Arthrobacter crystallopoietes: one gene and its partners. The protein of the gene in region 1 interacts with the protein of each later gene in a pairwise test. Links are inferred from orthologs where the notes say so. Each region holds a gene or a part of one and is shown in the gene's direction. Other genes may lie near its edges.

Region 1 (5,954 bases):
CAAGCTGCGCCGTGTTTGCCTACCTCTTCGATCAGCTGACCAAATGGTGGGTCGTCAGCACCATGACGGAGGGCGACATCATTCCGGTGCTGCCCCCGCTGCTGCACTGGCACTTCATCCGGAATTCCGGCGCTGCGTTTTCGATCGGCCAGGACTACACATGGGTCTTTACGATAGTGATGGTCCTGGTGTCCGGTGCCATCATCTTCTACGCGCGCAAGGTCCGTTCGGCTTGGTGGTCCGTCGCCCTCGGCCTTCTTCTTGGCGGTGCGCTGGGGAACCTGACGGACAGGCTCTTCCGGGAACCATCGTTCGGTGTTGGCCACGTCGTGGATTTCATCGCGTTCCCCAATTTCGCCATCTTTAATATTGCGGATTCCGCTGTGGTCGGCGGCGTAATACTCTGGTGCATTCTGACCTTCATGGGCATTGGCATCGACGGCGAACGCGTATCGTCCGGAAAACAGCCGCCGAAAGATGGCAACACGGAGCAGCGCGGTGCCTGATCAGCTTCACCAGTTCTCCCTTGACCCGGAGACGTCGGGCAAACGTGCCGACGCGGCAATAGCAGGCTTGCTGGACATATCGCGTTCGGCGGCTGCGGCGTTGTGCACAGCGGGCAACGTCAGGCTTAACGGCAAAGTCTTGGGCAAATCGGACCGGTTGCCGGACACCGGAGAACTTGAAATCCGCAGACCCGAAGAGCGGGATCCGTTGGAGATCGTCGTCGAAGAGGTGGAAGATTTGAAGGTTCTCGGTGATGATGATGACTTCGTCGTGATTGATAAGCCTGTCGGAGTGGCAGCCCACCCCTCGCCCGGCTGGGTCGGCCCCACGGTGGTGGGGGCACTGGCCGCACTGGGATACAGGATTTCCACGTCCGGCGCGGCGGAGCGTGCGGGCATTGTGCACCGGCTCGACGTCGGCACGTCGGGAGTCATGGTCGTGGCAAAGACAGAGCACGCATACACACTGCTGAAGCGGGCCTTCAAGGAACGTACGGTCGACAAGGTCTACCACGCATTGGTGCAGGGCCTGCCGGATCCGCTCGAAGGAACCATCGACGCCCCCATCGGCAGGCACCCGGGCTACGACTGGCGCTTCGCCGTCGTGGAGGACGGGCGGAACTCGATCACCCACTACAAGGTGATTGAAGCGTTCGGAAAGGCTTCGTTGGTCGAAGTTCACTTGGAAACAGGGCGGACACACCAGATCCGCGTTCATTTCGCCGCCCTCCGGCACCCGTGCGCCGGGGACCTGACGTACGGGGCGGATCCGAAGCTCGCGGCCGAACTGGGCCTGACCAGGCAATGGCTCCACGCCAAGAAACTCGGTTTCGACCATCCGGTCACCGGCAAATGGGTGGAGTACGAAAGCGAATATCCCCAGGATCTGGCCTACGCACTGGATGCACTGGCCGAACACCGGGTCTGATCTGTACGACGGCGGAACCGCGGCATGAGACGTGCCCGCCTAGAATGAAGTGGTGGCAACTGTGACTAGCTCGATTTCCGGTACTGATTCGTTTGTACATCTCCACAACCACACCGAATACTCCATGCTTGACGGCGCAGCCCGCCTGACGGATCTCTTCGAACATGCCCATGAACTGGGCATGGACTCCGTGGCCACCACGGACCACGGTTTTGTCTTTGGGGCCTTCGATTTCTGGAACAAGGCCAACAACGCGGGCATTAAGCCGATCGTCGGGGTGGAAGCCTATCTGACGCCCGGCACGGCGAGGTCGGACAAGACCCGTGTCCGCTGGGGCGACGGTGGCCGCGGTGACGTCTCGGGCGCCGGCGCGTACACGCATATGACGATGTGGGCCGAGACGACCGAGGGCATGCACAATCTGTTCCGCATGTCGTCGCTGGCGTCACTTGAGGGGTACCTGTACAAGCCCCGCATGGACCGGGACCTGCTGCAGACTTACGGCAAGGGCCTGATCACCACCACGGGCTGCCCCTCGGGCGAGGTGCAGACGAAGCTGCGGCTGGGCCTCTACAAGGAAGCGATGCAGGCGGCCTCGGATTTCCGGGACATCCTGGGGCCGGAGAACTTTTACTGCGAACTGATGGACCACGGCCTGGACATCGAGCGCAATGTCCAGGCGGATCTGCTCAAGCTGGCCCGCGAGCTGCAGCTGCCATTGGTGGCAACCAACGATCTGCACTACACACATGCCGAGGACGCCAAGGCCCACGCGGCGCTGCTGTGCGTCCAGTCCGGCTCGACGATGGCCGATCCTAAGCGCTTCAAGTTCGACGCCGATGAGTTCTACCTGAAATCTCCGGCCGAGATGCGCGCAATTTTCCGCGACTACCCGGAGGCCTGCGACAACACATTGCTTATCGCCGAACGGTGCAACGTCGAGTTCAACACCCAGGCCAACTACATGCCGCGGTACCCCGTTCCGGAAGGCGAGAACGAGGAGTCCTGGTTCATCAAGGAGGTTGAGAAGGGCCTTCATTACCGTTATCCGGCAGGTATTCCCGACGACGTCCGCAAGCAGGCGGACTACGAAGTCGGCGTTATCTCCCAGATGGGCTTCCCCGGGTACTTCCTGGTCGTGGCCGACTTCATCAACTGGGCCAAGAACAACGGTATCCGGGTAGGACCGGGCCGTGGTTCGGGTGCCGGTTCAATGGCGGCGTATGCCATGCGCATCACGGACCTCGATCCGCTCAAGCATGGTCTGATTTTCGAACGGTTCCTAAACCCGGACCGTGTGTCCATGCCTGACTTCGACGTCGACTTCGATGATCGGCGCCGCTCGGAGGTCATCCGGTACGTCACCGAGAAGTACGGCGACGAGCGGGTGGCCATGATTGTCACGTACGGCACCATCAAGGGCAAGCAAGCGCTGAAGGACTCTTCGCGCGTGATGGGTTACCCCTTCTCGACGGGTGAGCGGCTGACCAAGGCGATGCCGCCTGACGTCATGGGCAAGGGCATTTCGCTGCAGGACGTCCACAATCCGGAGGCCAAGCGCTACAGCGAGGCCGAAGAGCTGCGGGAGCTGCTCAAGTCGGATCCGGATTCAGCCAAGGTCTTCGAAACCGCGCTCGGGCTCGAGGGCCTGAAGCGGCAGTGGGGCGTCCATGCGGCCGGTGTGATCATGTCCTCTGATCCGCTGATCGACATCATTCCGATCATGCGCCGTGAGCAGGACGGCCAGGTCATCACGCAGTTCGACTATCCGACTTGTGAGGGCCTCGGCCTGATCAAGATGGACTTCCTTGGTCTGCGGAACCTGACAATTATCACCGACGCGCTGGAAAACATCCAGATGAACCGGGACTTCGAGTTGGTGCTTGAGGACCTGACCTTGGATGATCCTGACTCCTACGCCCTGCTGGCCCGCGGCGACACCCTGGGAGTCTTCCAGCTCGACGGCGGTCCGATGCGGTCCCTGCTGAAGCTCATGCGGCCGGATAACTTCGAAGACATTTCCGCGGTGCTTGCGCTGTACCGCCCCGGGCCGATGGGCGCTAATGCGCACAATAACTACGCGCTGCGCAAGAACGGGCTGCAGGAGATCACTCCCATCCACCCGGAGCTTGAGGAGCCGCTGGCCGAAATCCTGGGCGGAACCTACGGCCTGATCGTCTACCAGGAACAGGTTATGGCGATCGCGCAGAAACTGGCCGGGTACTCGCTCGGCCAGGCAGATATTCTGCGGCGTGCCATGGGCAAGAAGAAGAAGTCGGAACTGGACAAGCAGTACGCCGGCTTCGAAAAGGGTATGCAGGACAACGGCTATTCCGCCGCAGCCATCAAGACGCTGTGGGATATCCTGCTCCCGTTCTCGGACTACGCGTTCAACAAGGCACACTCGGCCGCGTACGGCGTCGTGTCCTATTGGACGGCGTACCTCAAGGCGCATTATCCGGGCGAATACATGGCTGCGCTGCTGACCTCCGTCGGTGACGACAAGGACAAGCTCGCCATGTACCTCAATGAGTGCCGCCACATGGGCATTACGGTGCTTCCGCCGGACGTCAACGAATCCAGCCTGAACTTCACTCCGGTGGGTAAGGACATCCGGTTCGGCATGGGCGCCATCCGCAACGTCGGCGCCAACGTGGTCCACGCCATGGTTGCCGCCCGCGAGGAGAAGGGGCACTTCAGCTCGTTCAGCGATTTCCTTCAGAAGGTTCCCGCGGTTGTCTGCAACAAGCGGACCATCGAATCACTGATCAAGGCCGGCGCATTCGACTCGCTCGGCGATCCGCGCCGTGCCCTGGCCATGATCCATGAAGAAGCGGTTGACTCCGTCATTGTGCTTAAGCGCAACGAGGCCGCCAACCAGTTCGATCTCTTTAGCGCCTTTGACGACGGCGGTGAATCCTCCGGCGGACTGGCCGTGGAAGTTCCGGATCTGCCGGAATGGGACAAGAAGGACAAACTGGCGTTCGAGCGCGACATGCTCGGCCTGTATGTCTCGGACCATCCGCTTCAGGGCTTGGAAGGTCTGCTGAGCCAGCATGCGGACATGACGATCACCTCCGTCATCGGCGAAGACGGTCCGGCGGACGGTGCCATCGTCACCATTGCCGGAATGATCACCTCCCTGCAGCGCCGGATCGCCAAGAACAGCGGCAACGCGTACGCCCGTGCCGAGGTGGAAGATCTGGGCGGCTCCATGGAAGTGATGTTCTTCGGCCAGGTGTACGGACCGATCTCGACCATTCTGGCCGAAGACCTGATCGTCGTCGTCCGCGGCAGATTGCAACGCCGTGATGACGGCGCGGTAACGCTGAATGCCCAGGAGCTGACGGTTCCTGACCTCAGCGATGGCCATTCCGGACCGGTGGTAATTTCCATGGCCAGCTTCAAGGCGACCGAGACCGTGGTGTCTTCCCTTGGCGATGTGTTGCGGACACACCCGGGAACCACCGAAGTCCAGGTACGGCTGAACAGCTCGCGGAAAGTGGAAGTGATGAAGCTTGGCGTCGATCTCCGGGTCAACCCCACGCCGTCGCTCTTTGGGGATCTTAAGGTGCTGCTGGGCCCCGCCTGCCTCGACGTCTAACGCCTCCGGGACTTAGATCTGGTACTCGAGCGGGCTTGGGCGCATGTAGGAGCCGCCGTGGTACAGCAGCGGCGTCGCTTCGTCGCCGAGGGAGCCTTCCACCACCTCGACGATCACCACAGCGTTGTTTTCGAACGACACGCGCATCTGGATCTTGCCGACCAGATAGGCATGGACATCCTTGAGAAGAGGAACGCCGTAAGGACCTGCTTCCCAATGGTCTCCGCTGAAGCGGTCTTTCGTACGGGCGAAGCGGTCGGCGAGCCCGCGGTTGTCTTGGCCGAGAATATGCGCGCCAATATAGGTCGAGTTCGCGACGGCGGGCCAGGATGAGCTGGAGCGGGCCATGTTGAAGGTGAAGCGTGGTGGCTCCGCCGACAGGGACGCCACCGAGGTCGCCGTGAAGCCAAAGGGCTTGCCCTCGTACTCAACGGTGAGAATTGCCACGCCGGCAGCGTGCCGCCGGAAGACCTCCCGGAAGGTGGTTCCCAGCAGTTGCTCGGCGGGCGTGACAGACTGAGCTGCTGCGGATTCGGCACTCACAACAATTTTTCTCCAGAACTACTCGGTGGGGACAGAAGACATCCTGACCCATTAATGTTCAGCGTATTCGGCATCAGGCGGCGCAGGGCATTGTGTTAAGTTGTGCTAATTTTCCTGCCTGCTCCTCAACCACGGCCGCCGGCAGCAAACGACTGGACCCGGCTCAGTAGAATGGAAACGTGAATCCTGCTTCGAACGTTGAATCCTTTTCCCAGTTTCCCCTTTTGGACCTGCGCGGGCGCCATTTAAATACTGCAGAACTGAAGGCCGCCATGCCCCGCGCAGAGACGACTTTTGACGTTGCCTCGGATGCGGTCGAGGAGATCATCAACAAGGTGCGAAGCGACGGGTTCACGGCGCTGGCCGGACTTGC
Region 2 (4,492 bases), 1.2 Mb from region 1 along the record:
CGAGGGACGCCATGTCGACGACGTCGGTCACCATGCAGTCCATCCGCATTCCCGACTCGTTGGAAGCCAGGGATGCAGAGGATTTCGTTGCATCCTCTGAGCTGGCCAACCTGGTGACCGGCCTGCTGTGGGGCAATAATGACCTGTGGGTCAGCCCTGCCGCGCGGCTGGAGGGCGCCCGTCCCAATGATTACGAGCAGTCCTTGCTGTGGGCGGCCAAAGACGGGGACAGGCACGTTGGCCGTGCCGTCCTGGAAATGACGAAACAGGACAACCTGCACAACGCCTTCGTGCACGTCATGGTCCATCCCGGCTTCCGCGGACAGGGGATCGCACGCGAACTGCTGCGGACTGCCGAGGCCTCCGCCCAAGACCACGGCAGAAGAGTGCTGCAGTCCTATAGTGAACACCCTGCTGGCTTTGACCCGGAAGCGGCGGATGTCCTGCGGCCGAAGACGGGTGCGGGATCGTTGCCGGGAAGTTCGGCGGCCGTCCGCTTCGCTCGGAACAACGGGTATGAACTGGAGCAGGTTGAGCGCTTCAGTGTCCTCGCTCGTCCGGTGGAAGCCGCCAGGGTGGAGTCCTTGGAGTCGCTGGCTGCTGCGAAGGCCACCGGTTACCGGCTGGTGGTTTGGGAAGACGCCTGCCCGGAGGAATTCGTCGACCAGTATGCCCTGCTGCGGCAGAGAATGAGCACGGATGTGCCGTTGGGCGAGATTGATTATCAGGAGGAAGCCTGGGACCGCGCGAGGGTACGCCAAGGCGAAGAGGAACTTCGACGTAAAGGTGGCCACTCCCTCGTCACCGCGGCCCTGCATGTCCCGAGTAGGGAACTCGCCGGACATACTTTTTTGGATTACTACCCGGAGAAGCCGGACGTTATTTACCAGGAGGACACCCTCGTCCTGCGCGCCCACCGCGGCCACAGCCTGGGCATGCTGATGAAGGCGCATAACCTGCTGCGGGTCGGCAGGCTATGGCCTGAGGGGGAGCGCTTGCTGACATGGAACGCTGCCGAGAACCAGCACATGCTCACCATCAACGATGCCCTGGGGTTTGTCCCTGCCGGGTATGAGGCGGCATGGCAGAAAAAGGCGGGCGCCGGCGCCTGACCGGTTGCCACGGTATGGCCGATTTGGACGTGGCCAACCCTTCGCGTAAGCTTGAACTACCAAAGACCGTCGGTCGTTGATTTCCCCTAAGAATTCAACCGAAAGTCCCATGCCTGGGACGGCCTGCGCAGGTGAACGAAGCAATCCTCCATATCCGGTGCTGCCGGATCTGTGAAGGCCAAGCCCCGTGCATCTGCCCGGGGCGTTTTTTATGCGTGCGACCCGAACCACCGGCACTATTCCCCGGAAGGAGGGTTATGGCAACGCCAAACAAGGTGGCAGCAGTTGAAGAGATCACCACTGATTTCAAGGAATCCAACGCTGCAGTCCTAACCGAATACCGCGGGCTTACCGTTGCACAGCTCAAGGAGCTGCGTGTTTCTCTCGGCCAGGAGACCAAGTTCTCCGTCGTCAAGAACACCCTGACTGGCATTGCAGCCAAGGAAGCCGGCATCGATGCATTCGATGACCAGCTCTCCGGACCCACTGCTATCGCCTTCATCAAGGGTGACGCTGTTGCAGCCGCAAAGTCCCTGACGGATTTCGCAAAGTCCAACCCGCAGCTCGTCATCAAGACCGGTTTCTTCGAGGGCAAAGCCCTGGACGCACCCGGTGTTGCAGCGCTGGCCGCACTCGAGTCCCGTGAGTTCCAGCTGGCACGCGTTGCCGGCGTCCTCAAGGCCCCGATGGCTGCCCTGGCCCGCACTGTCGAGGCACTGCGCGTCAAGCAGGAGGAGAACGGCGGTGCGGCAGACACTGCTGCTGCCGAAGCTCCGGCCGCAGAAGCACCTGCTGCTGAAGAAGCTCCCGCTGCCGAGGCAACCGAGGCTCCGGCCGAGGCTGCTGCCGAAGAGAAGTAAAACTCTCTTCCCAATCCACAACTCTTGGTGCGCGGCCAATGCGCTGAACACCACCTATAGGAAGGACGCCAACCATGGCGAAGCTCACCAACGAAGAGCTCATTGAAGCTTTCAAGGAACTGTCCATCATCGAGCTCTCCGACTTCGTGAAGCTCTTCGAAGAGACCTTCGACGTTACGGCTGCTGCCGTTGCCGTTGCTGGCCCCGCCGCCGGTGGCGCCGCTGAGGCTGCTGAAGAGCAGACCGAATTCGACGTTATCCTCGAAGCTGCTGGCGACAAGAAGATCGCAGTGATCAAGGAAGTTCGCGCCCTGACCTCCCTGGGCCTGAAGGAAGCCAAGGACGTTGTCGACAGCGCTCCGAAGGCTGTTCTCGAAGGTGCAACCAAGGAAGCTGCCGACAAGGCCAAGGAAGCTCTCGAAGCTGCCGGCGCCACCGTCACGGTCAAGTAAGCTTTTCGCAACACCCAAAAGAGCCCCGCACTCAGGTGCGGGGCTCTTTTGTCTGCTCTGGCGGAACGCCGAGGCGTTATTCCGGATCGCTGATATCCGCGACAGTAGCGTTCAGCGCCTTGATCAGAGCATCAGAATCCACAAAGGCAGAGTAGCCGTGCTCACCGGCACCCATGGAGATGCGCCGGCCGGTGATCGCGGCATCGGCATAGACCGGCCAGGCCGTGGTGCTGCCCAGCGGCGTGATAGTACCGCGCTGATAGCCGGTCGCCTCGAAGGCGACGTCGGCAGCAGGCATCGACAGCTTGTTCACCCCGAGCAAGGCGCGCAGCTTCGGCCAGGAGATCTGCCGGTCCCCGGGAATCAGCGCGAACAGGAACGTGCCGTCTTTGTGCTTCACCACGAGCGACTTGACGATATCAGCGGGTGCGATCCCGAGCAGCTGCGCCGCCTCCACCAGGCTCCGAGCCGCCGGACGTGCGATCAATTCCACGTCCAGCTCGCGGTCGCCCGCGTCGGCTAGGAACCTGTCCTTGCCGGTGGCAATGTCAGTCACCGGCTACTCCTCGTCGCGGTACAGCAGGAGCGCCTCGCCCTGGCCTCCGCCGCCGCACAGCGAAACGGCGGCCTTGCCCTGCCTGCGGCGCTTAAGCTCATGGGCTGCATGCAGCGCCAGCCGTGCGCCGGAGGCTCCGATCGGATGCCCCAGTGCGATGGCGCCGCCGTGGAGGTTGCACTTCTCCAGCGGGTAATCCAGATCCTTCAGCGACTGCACGGCAACGGAACCGAAGGCCTCGTTGATTTCGATGAAGTCTAGGTCCGAGGTGCTCCAGCCGGCGCGCTTCAGGGCCTGAGCAATGGCATTGGACGGCTGTGAATGCAGGGAGGTGTCCGGCCCGGCCACCTGGCCGGGTTTGCCGACGACGGCGAGCCACTCAAGTCCGTTGTCTTCGGCATAACCGCGGGTCGCCAGCACGACGGCGGCTGCGCCGTCGGAAAGCGGTGACGAGTTGCCTGCCGTGATGGTGCCGTCCTTGTCAAAGGCCGGCCTCAGCGGCGCCAGCGATTCCACCGTGGTCTGGGGGCGGATACCTTCGTCCTTGGTCAGCACCAGATCATCGCCCTTGCGCTGGGGGACCGTGACGGGGACGATCTCCGCATCGAACACACCGGATTCGGCGGCAGCGGCGGCGCGTTGGTGCGATGCCGCAGCCACTTCGTCCTGGGCGGTGCGGTCGATACTCAGTTCGGTATTCCGCCGTTCCGTTGAGGCACCCATCGACTCGTGGTCGAAAGCATCGGTCAGCCCGTCATGGGCCACTGAGTCGATGACGTTGATGTTGCCGTAGGTCCAGCCCTGCCGGGAACCGGGGAGGACATGCGGTCCGTTGGTCATGGACTCCTGGCCGCCGGCAACTACTACCTCTGCCTCGCCCGCGCGGATCAAGCGGGCCGCATCGGTGATCGCCGCGAGGCCGGAGAGGCACACCTTGTTGATGGTCACGGTGGGAACGTCCCACCCGATGCCGGCTCCGATGGCGCTCTGGCGGGCCGGATTCTGCCCGGCGCCAGCCTGGATGACCTGTCCCATGATGACCGAGTCGACGTTCTCCGCCGGCACGCCGGAGCGCTCGAGGGCCGCCGCGATGGCCTTGCTGCCGAGCTCGACGGCGCTGAAACCCGCCAGCTGTCCGTTGAGCCGGCCCTGCGGAGTGCGGGCACCGCCGAGAATTACCACGTCGTTTCTGTTACCTGACACTGTCCTGTGCTCGCTTTCATCCTTGAAATAGCTGTTCCCGACAGGCTACAGTTAGCTGGCGCGGGAGTTCGATATGCTTCCAATCTGTGGAACGCGGCAACAGCCGCAGATGTTCCGCAGAATGGCCGCCGCAGGATAAGCAGGGAAGCTGCTGCAGGGGAGCCGCGCGGAAGACAAAGCGCTCCGTTGGCAGGGGAGCAGGGCCGGCGCCGGAGATTACGATTCGGCTTCCGCCGCCCGACACGCCGGAAGCAGTTCACCGGCGCAGACAGGCAACGGGATAGTCTGCCTGCTGGACAATTTAGGGGA
Region 3 (4,687 bases), 640 kb from region 1 along the record:
GCCAGGATGGAAGACTTGTCTGCGCCGTTGGTCAGCTTTTCACCTTGGCCGAGCAGAATGTACTGGCCCAGATCCAGGTCGCGGGCAACCCCTGCCAGAGCACGGGTGCTGACGACGGCGGAACGGCGCTTGGCCAGCTCGCCCTCGGGCAGGTCCGGATTGTCGCGGTAGAGCGCATCAGTGACGGAGAAGCCGAGGATGGAGTCGCCCAGGAATTCGAGGCGCTCGTTGGTCGGCAGGCCGCCGTGTTCATACGCGTAGGAACGATGTGTCAGAGCAAGACGAAGCGTCTCGGCGTCGATTTCGACACCGAGACGCTTCAAAAGCTCTTCAGTTGAAGGCATGCGGACGCTATTAAACGTCGGCTACCTTGCGGCCCTTGTACTCAAGGAACAGCGCAGTGCCTGCCGAGTCGGTGACGACCTTGGCCTGGTGAGGCAGGCTGTAGGTGACACGGCCGTTCTCAACGGTCTTGACCAGGTTGGGCGCAGTTGCCTTCCACTGGGACCGGCGTGCGCGCGTATTCGAGCGGGACATTTTCCGCTTGGGAACAGCCACGACTAACTCTCTTCTCTCTCGTCTGACTCTGTACGTGTTGCTGCCTCATCGGCAGCTGTGCCAGCCAGCCCGGCGAGGGCTGCCCAGCGAGGATCCAAAACCTCATGTTGGTGGCCCGGATCCTCTTCAAGGCGCATCCCGCATTCAGGACAAAGGCCTTTACAGTCTTCCCGGCACACCGGCTGGAACGGCAGGGCGGTTACCACTGCGTCCCGCAACACCGGTTCGAGATCGATTGAATCGCGCTCTACCCGCCGCTGCTCTTCAGCCTCTTCATCATCCGGACCCTGATCCTGTGGATCGAAGCCCTCGTAGTAGAAGAGTTCCTGCACCCTGACGGAGAGATCATACTCGATAGCATCCAGACAGCGCCCGCACTCCCCCGTTACATCAACGGTGGCAGTGCCGGAAACCAGAATACCTTCGTGTACGGACTCAAGCCGCAGATCCAGCTCCATATCGGAGCCTTCCTGCACGCCAATGAGTGCTGCACCGAACTGCTCCGGTGCAGGTACATGCTCGTTCAGGGTCCGCATAGTACCCGGGCTGCGCCCGAGATCCTTGACCGAAATGGCCAGGGGCGAATTTTGATCATGATTCATGATCACAACGATGAGAACTCCTATAGAACATAGACCGACGTATTATCTTAGCGCGAAGATGCCCATACTCTCAAATGGACCCTCCGCCGGACTATTGTCCTTGTTCGTCCTGCTGGAAACGTTGCAGCACGGCCTTCGGAACAAAGTCCGCGATATCACCGCCGAGCGCCGCCACTTCCTTGATCAAAGTGGATGAGAGGTGTGTGTAATTGTTCTCCGCCGGCAGGAACACCGTTTCAACGCCAGTAAGATGACGGTTCATCCGGGCCATGGGCAGTTCGTACTGGTAATCCTGCGTGGAACGCAACCCTTTGATGATGACACCTGCACCATGGCTGCGGCAAAATTCCGCCAGCAGCCCGTCGCCCATCGGCTCCACGGTGATCCCGCGCAGGTAGGACAGGGTCTGGCGCGCCATGTCCAGGCGGACGTCCAGGGAGAACCTGTACTTCTTCGCATAGTTGGTGGAGACGGCGACGATCACTTCGTCGTACATGCTGGCGGCACGGGCAATAATTTCCACGTGCCCGTTGTGCAGCGGGTCATAGGATCCAGGGCAGACGGCTCGGCGCATATCTATGAATCTAATCCATTCACTGCACAAGTCACAGCACGTGAGCCCGCGGTTGTAGTGATATTACTGGGAGACATGAGCAGAACGGACGAAAACCTGGCCCAAGGATCCGCATCCGGGAACCGCGCACCGTGGCTACGCACGGCCGAAGGCGCCAACCTCCTGGGCGCGGACGGCCATTTGGGCGTGACCATCTTCGAGGAGATCACCACGTTGGCCGTCCGCACCGGTGCGATCAACCTTGGCCAGGGGTTTCCTGACGAGGACGGTCCGGAGCTGATGCGGGAGGCAGCCCGTGACGCCATCTCGGCTGGTGCGAACCAGTATGCGCCGGGCAAGGGAATCCCTGCGCTGCGCGAAGCGATCTCCGATCATCAGCGGCGCTTCTATGGATTGACGCCGGATCCGGAGACGGAAATCATCGTGACCACCGGGGCTACGGAAGCTCTGGCCGCGGCCCTGCTGGCCTTGACCGGCCCCGGCGATGAGGTCCTGACCTTCGAGCCGTTCTACGATTCCTACGGTGCCGTGATCGCGCTCAGCGGTGCAACCCACGTCACCGCACCGTTGCTGGCGCCACGGTTCCAGCCGGACCTGGCTGCGCTTGAGGCTGCTTTTTCCGACCGGACGCGCGTCATCCTGGTCAATAATCCGCACAATCCGATGGGCAGTGTCTTCACGCGGGAGGCGCTCACGCGCATTGTGGAGCTGGCCAACCGACACGACGCCATCATCATTACGGACGAAGTCTACGAACACCTCACCTTCGGTGTAGCCCATATTCCTGTGGCAACGCTGCCGGGAGCCTCGGAGCGCACCCTGACCATTTCCTCCGCGGGCAAGACGTTCTCGCTCACAGGATGGAAAATCGGCTGGATGAGCGGACCTGCCGAGCTGGTGGCGGCAGCGCGGACCGTCAAGCAATTCCTCAGTTATTCCTCCGGCACCCCCTTCCAGGCCGCTGTGGCGGCCGGTCTTGCGCTGGACGGGTCGTTCTACGAGGACATAGCGGACACGCTCCAGCGCAAGCGGGACATCCTGAGCGAGGGCCTGCGGGCGGCGGGTCTGGATGTCTTCACACCGCAGGGTACCTACTTCGTCAACGTGGACGCGGCGCCGCTGGGTATTACCGATGCAACAGGTCTGGCCCGCCGGCTCCCGGAGCTGGTCGGCGTGGCAGCCATACCGGTTCCGGTGTTCTGCCACCCCGCAGGTGCGGAACGGACCAAGTCGCTGCTGCGCTTCGCCTTCTGCAAACGTGTGGATGTGCTGGAAGAAGCGGCCTCGAGGCTTGCCACCTTGAAGGACAGGCTCTAGCGGTGACGAACCGTTTCCTGCGCGGCAGCGGCCTGCATGCCTCCATTGACCCGGACAGCAGGGTACCCGGAGCGTACATCCTGAGTATCGGCGGAGCCGAGCAGTCACATGTAGATCTGAAGCACCCGGAGCATGTCTTCTACGAGTACCTGCGCCGCATTGCCAACGTCGTGGATCTTGCCGGCGAACCGGGCCAGCCTCTGCGCTCGTTGCATCTCGGTGCCGGCGCACTCACGCTGGCGCGCTACCTCCAGGCCACCAGGCCGGGCTCCGAGCAACATGCCGTGGAGTTGGAACGTGAGCTGCTGGACTACGTCATCGACCAGCTGCCGCTGCCTGAGGGAACCGATCTGACGATATACATCGGGGATGCCCGCCAGGAACTGACCTTTGGCGATATCGACGGCGAGTTCGACGTCGTCGTACTCGATGTCTTCGCAGGAGAGGATGCCCCGGAGCATCTGGCCACTGGCAGTTTCTACAGCGAGTTGCTCGATCTGCTGTCGCCCGGCGGAGTGCTGCTGGTCAACGTTGGCGACGACCCTCCGCTGACCTTTGCCAAACGTCAGGTCTCGGAGCTGTCAGACTGCACGCCAGCGGTGGCCGTGCTGGGGGAAGCGGGCATGTTCACCAGCCGCTATGCCGGCAATTTGGTGCTTGCTGCGAGACGGGATTCGTGGCCGGAGGACTGGACGCAATCCTTGCTGGCCGCCGGTCCGCATCCGGCACGGGTGCTCACGGGCGCCGAGCTGGAATCATTCGTGCTGGCCTAGGCCGGCTCCGCGAACCACAACTGAGTCTCGCCGTACTTGCGGTCGGAAAAACATTCCAGCCCGGCCGGCCAACGTGGTTCCGGCGAACGCGAAGAGCGTTCAACGACGACCACCGACCCCTCGGCCAGGAACGGTTCCAGCAGGGCCAGGATCTCCGCCAACTTGTCTTCGGCGAGCGGGTACGGCGGATCGATCAGCACCAGGTTGTAATGTCTGCCCTCCTGCAGCCTGCCCAGGTATCCCTCGGCGCCGGTGCGGTGGACCTGCACCACCGCACGGCGCAGCACGGAGTTGACCATCTCGGCGTTGCGCCGGCACACGGCGGCGGCCTTTTCCGCCAGCTCGACCAGTTCAACGCGGGCCGCTCCCCTGCTGGCGCATTCCGCCCCCAAGGCGCCGGAACCCGCAAAGAGGTCCAGAACGACGGCGTCATGGATGACGTCGTACGACTCGAGCCGTGAGAACAAGGCTTCCTTGACCCGATCCGTCGTCGGCCTCGTTGCGGTGCCCGGCACGTTGGCCAGCGTCATGCCGCCGGCGGCCCCGGCCACCACCCGGCTCATTGCTTACCCCCGCTCAAGGAACGCCTCTTTCTCCGGGTTGAGATACAGCTCGATTGCCTCGGCCAATTCCGGGTAGTCCCCCAGCTGCGCGTCGTGTTCAATGATCGCCGCGGCGTCCTTACGGGCCTGTTCGATCACGGCTTCGTCCTTGATGACGCGCAGCAGCTTCAGCGTGGACTTGCCACCGGACTGGGAGGACCCCAGAATGTCGCCTTCGCGCCGCAGCTTCAGGTCATCCTGGGCCAGCCGGAATCCGTCAGTGGTCGCCTCCACCGCTTGCAGCCGCTCCCGGCTGGGGTG

Evidence for each region.
Region 2: the proteins of dnaE (region 1) and rplL interact in binary tests that used the Escherichia coli proteins (3 or more experiments, as listed by UniProt). The link is inferred for Arthrobacter crystallopoietes from one-to-one orthologs.
Region 3: the proteins of dnaE (region 1) and J5251_RS16475 interact in binary tests that used the Escherichia coli proteins (3 or more experiments, as listed by UniProt). The link is inferred for Arthrobacter crystallopoietes from one-to-one orthologs.

The regions. Positions count from the first base shown.
Region 1 is NZ_CP072014.1:2,957,857-2,963,810, forward strand. Bases 1,166-5,238 are described here. They hold dnaE (DNA polymerase III subunit alpha), read left to right. Parts: upstream 1,166-1,495; coding sequence 1,496-5,038; downstream 5,039-5,238. Other genes in these bases: J5251_RS13575 (RluA family pseudouridine synthase), read left to right, coding at 1,166-1,434; J5251_RS13585 (flavin reductase family protein), read right to left, coding at 5,051-5,238. Outside these bases: lspA (signal peptidase II), read left to right, coding at 1-506; more of J5251_RS13575, read left to right, coding at 478-1,165; more of J5251_RS13585, read right to left, coding at 5,239-5,581; hisD (histidinol dehydrogenase), read left to right, coding at 5,761-5,954. UniProt on the Escherichia coli protein: DNA polymerase III is a complex, multichain enzyme responsible for most of the replicative synthesis in bacteria. This DNA polymerase also exhibits 3' to 5' exonuclease activity. The alpha chain is the DNA polymerase catalytic subunit.
Region 2 is NZ_CP072014.1:4,156,669-4,161,160, reverse strand. Bases 1,012-3,735 are described here. They hold rplL (50S ribosomal protein L7/L12), read left to right. Parts: upstream 1,012-2,046; coding sequence 2,047-2,424; downstream 2,425-3,735. Other genes in these bases: J5251_RS19090 (acetyl-CoA C-acetyltransferase), read right to left, coding at 2,984-3,735; J5251_RS19095 (aminoacyl-tRNA deacylase), read right to left, coding at 2,501-2,980; rplJ (50S ribosomal protein L10), read left to right, coding at 1,370-1,972; J5251_RS19110 (GNAT family N-acetyltransferase), read left to right, coding at 1,012-1,112. Also shown: more of J5251_RS19110, read left to right, coding at 12-1,011; more of J5251_RS19090, read right to left, coding at 3,736-4,183. UniProt on the Escherichia coli protein: The binding site for several of the GTPase factors involved in protein synthesis (IF-2, EF-Tu, EF-G and RF3). Is thus essential for accurate translation.
Region 3 is NZ_CP072014.1:3,598,971-3,603,657, forward strand. What follows is about bases 1,012-3,930. They hold J5251_RS16475 (aminotransferase class I/II-fold pyridoxal phosphate-dependent enzyme), read left to right. Parts: upstream 1,012-1,809; coding sequence 1,810-3,051; downstream 3,052-3,930. Other genes in these bases: J5251_RS16465 (YceD family protein), read right to left, coding at 1,012-1,136; coaD (pantetheine-phosphate adenylyltransferase), read right to left, coding at 1,252-1,734; J5251_RS16480 (spermidine synthase), read left to right, coding at 3,054-3,824; rsmD (16S rRNA (guanine(966)-N(2))-methyltransferase RsmD), read right to left, coding at 3,821-3,930. Also shown: rnc (ribonuclease III), read right to left, coding at 1-344; rpmF (50S ribosomal protein L32), read right to left, coding at 355-558; more of J5251_RS16465, read right to left, coding at 561-1,011; more of rsmD, read right to left, coding at 3,931-4,387; J5251_RS16490 (ATP-dependent DNA helicase RecG), read right to left, coding at 4,391-4,687. UniProt on the Escherichia coli protein: Shows aminotransferase activity with methionine and histidine as substrates, and to a lesser extent also with phenylalanine.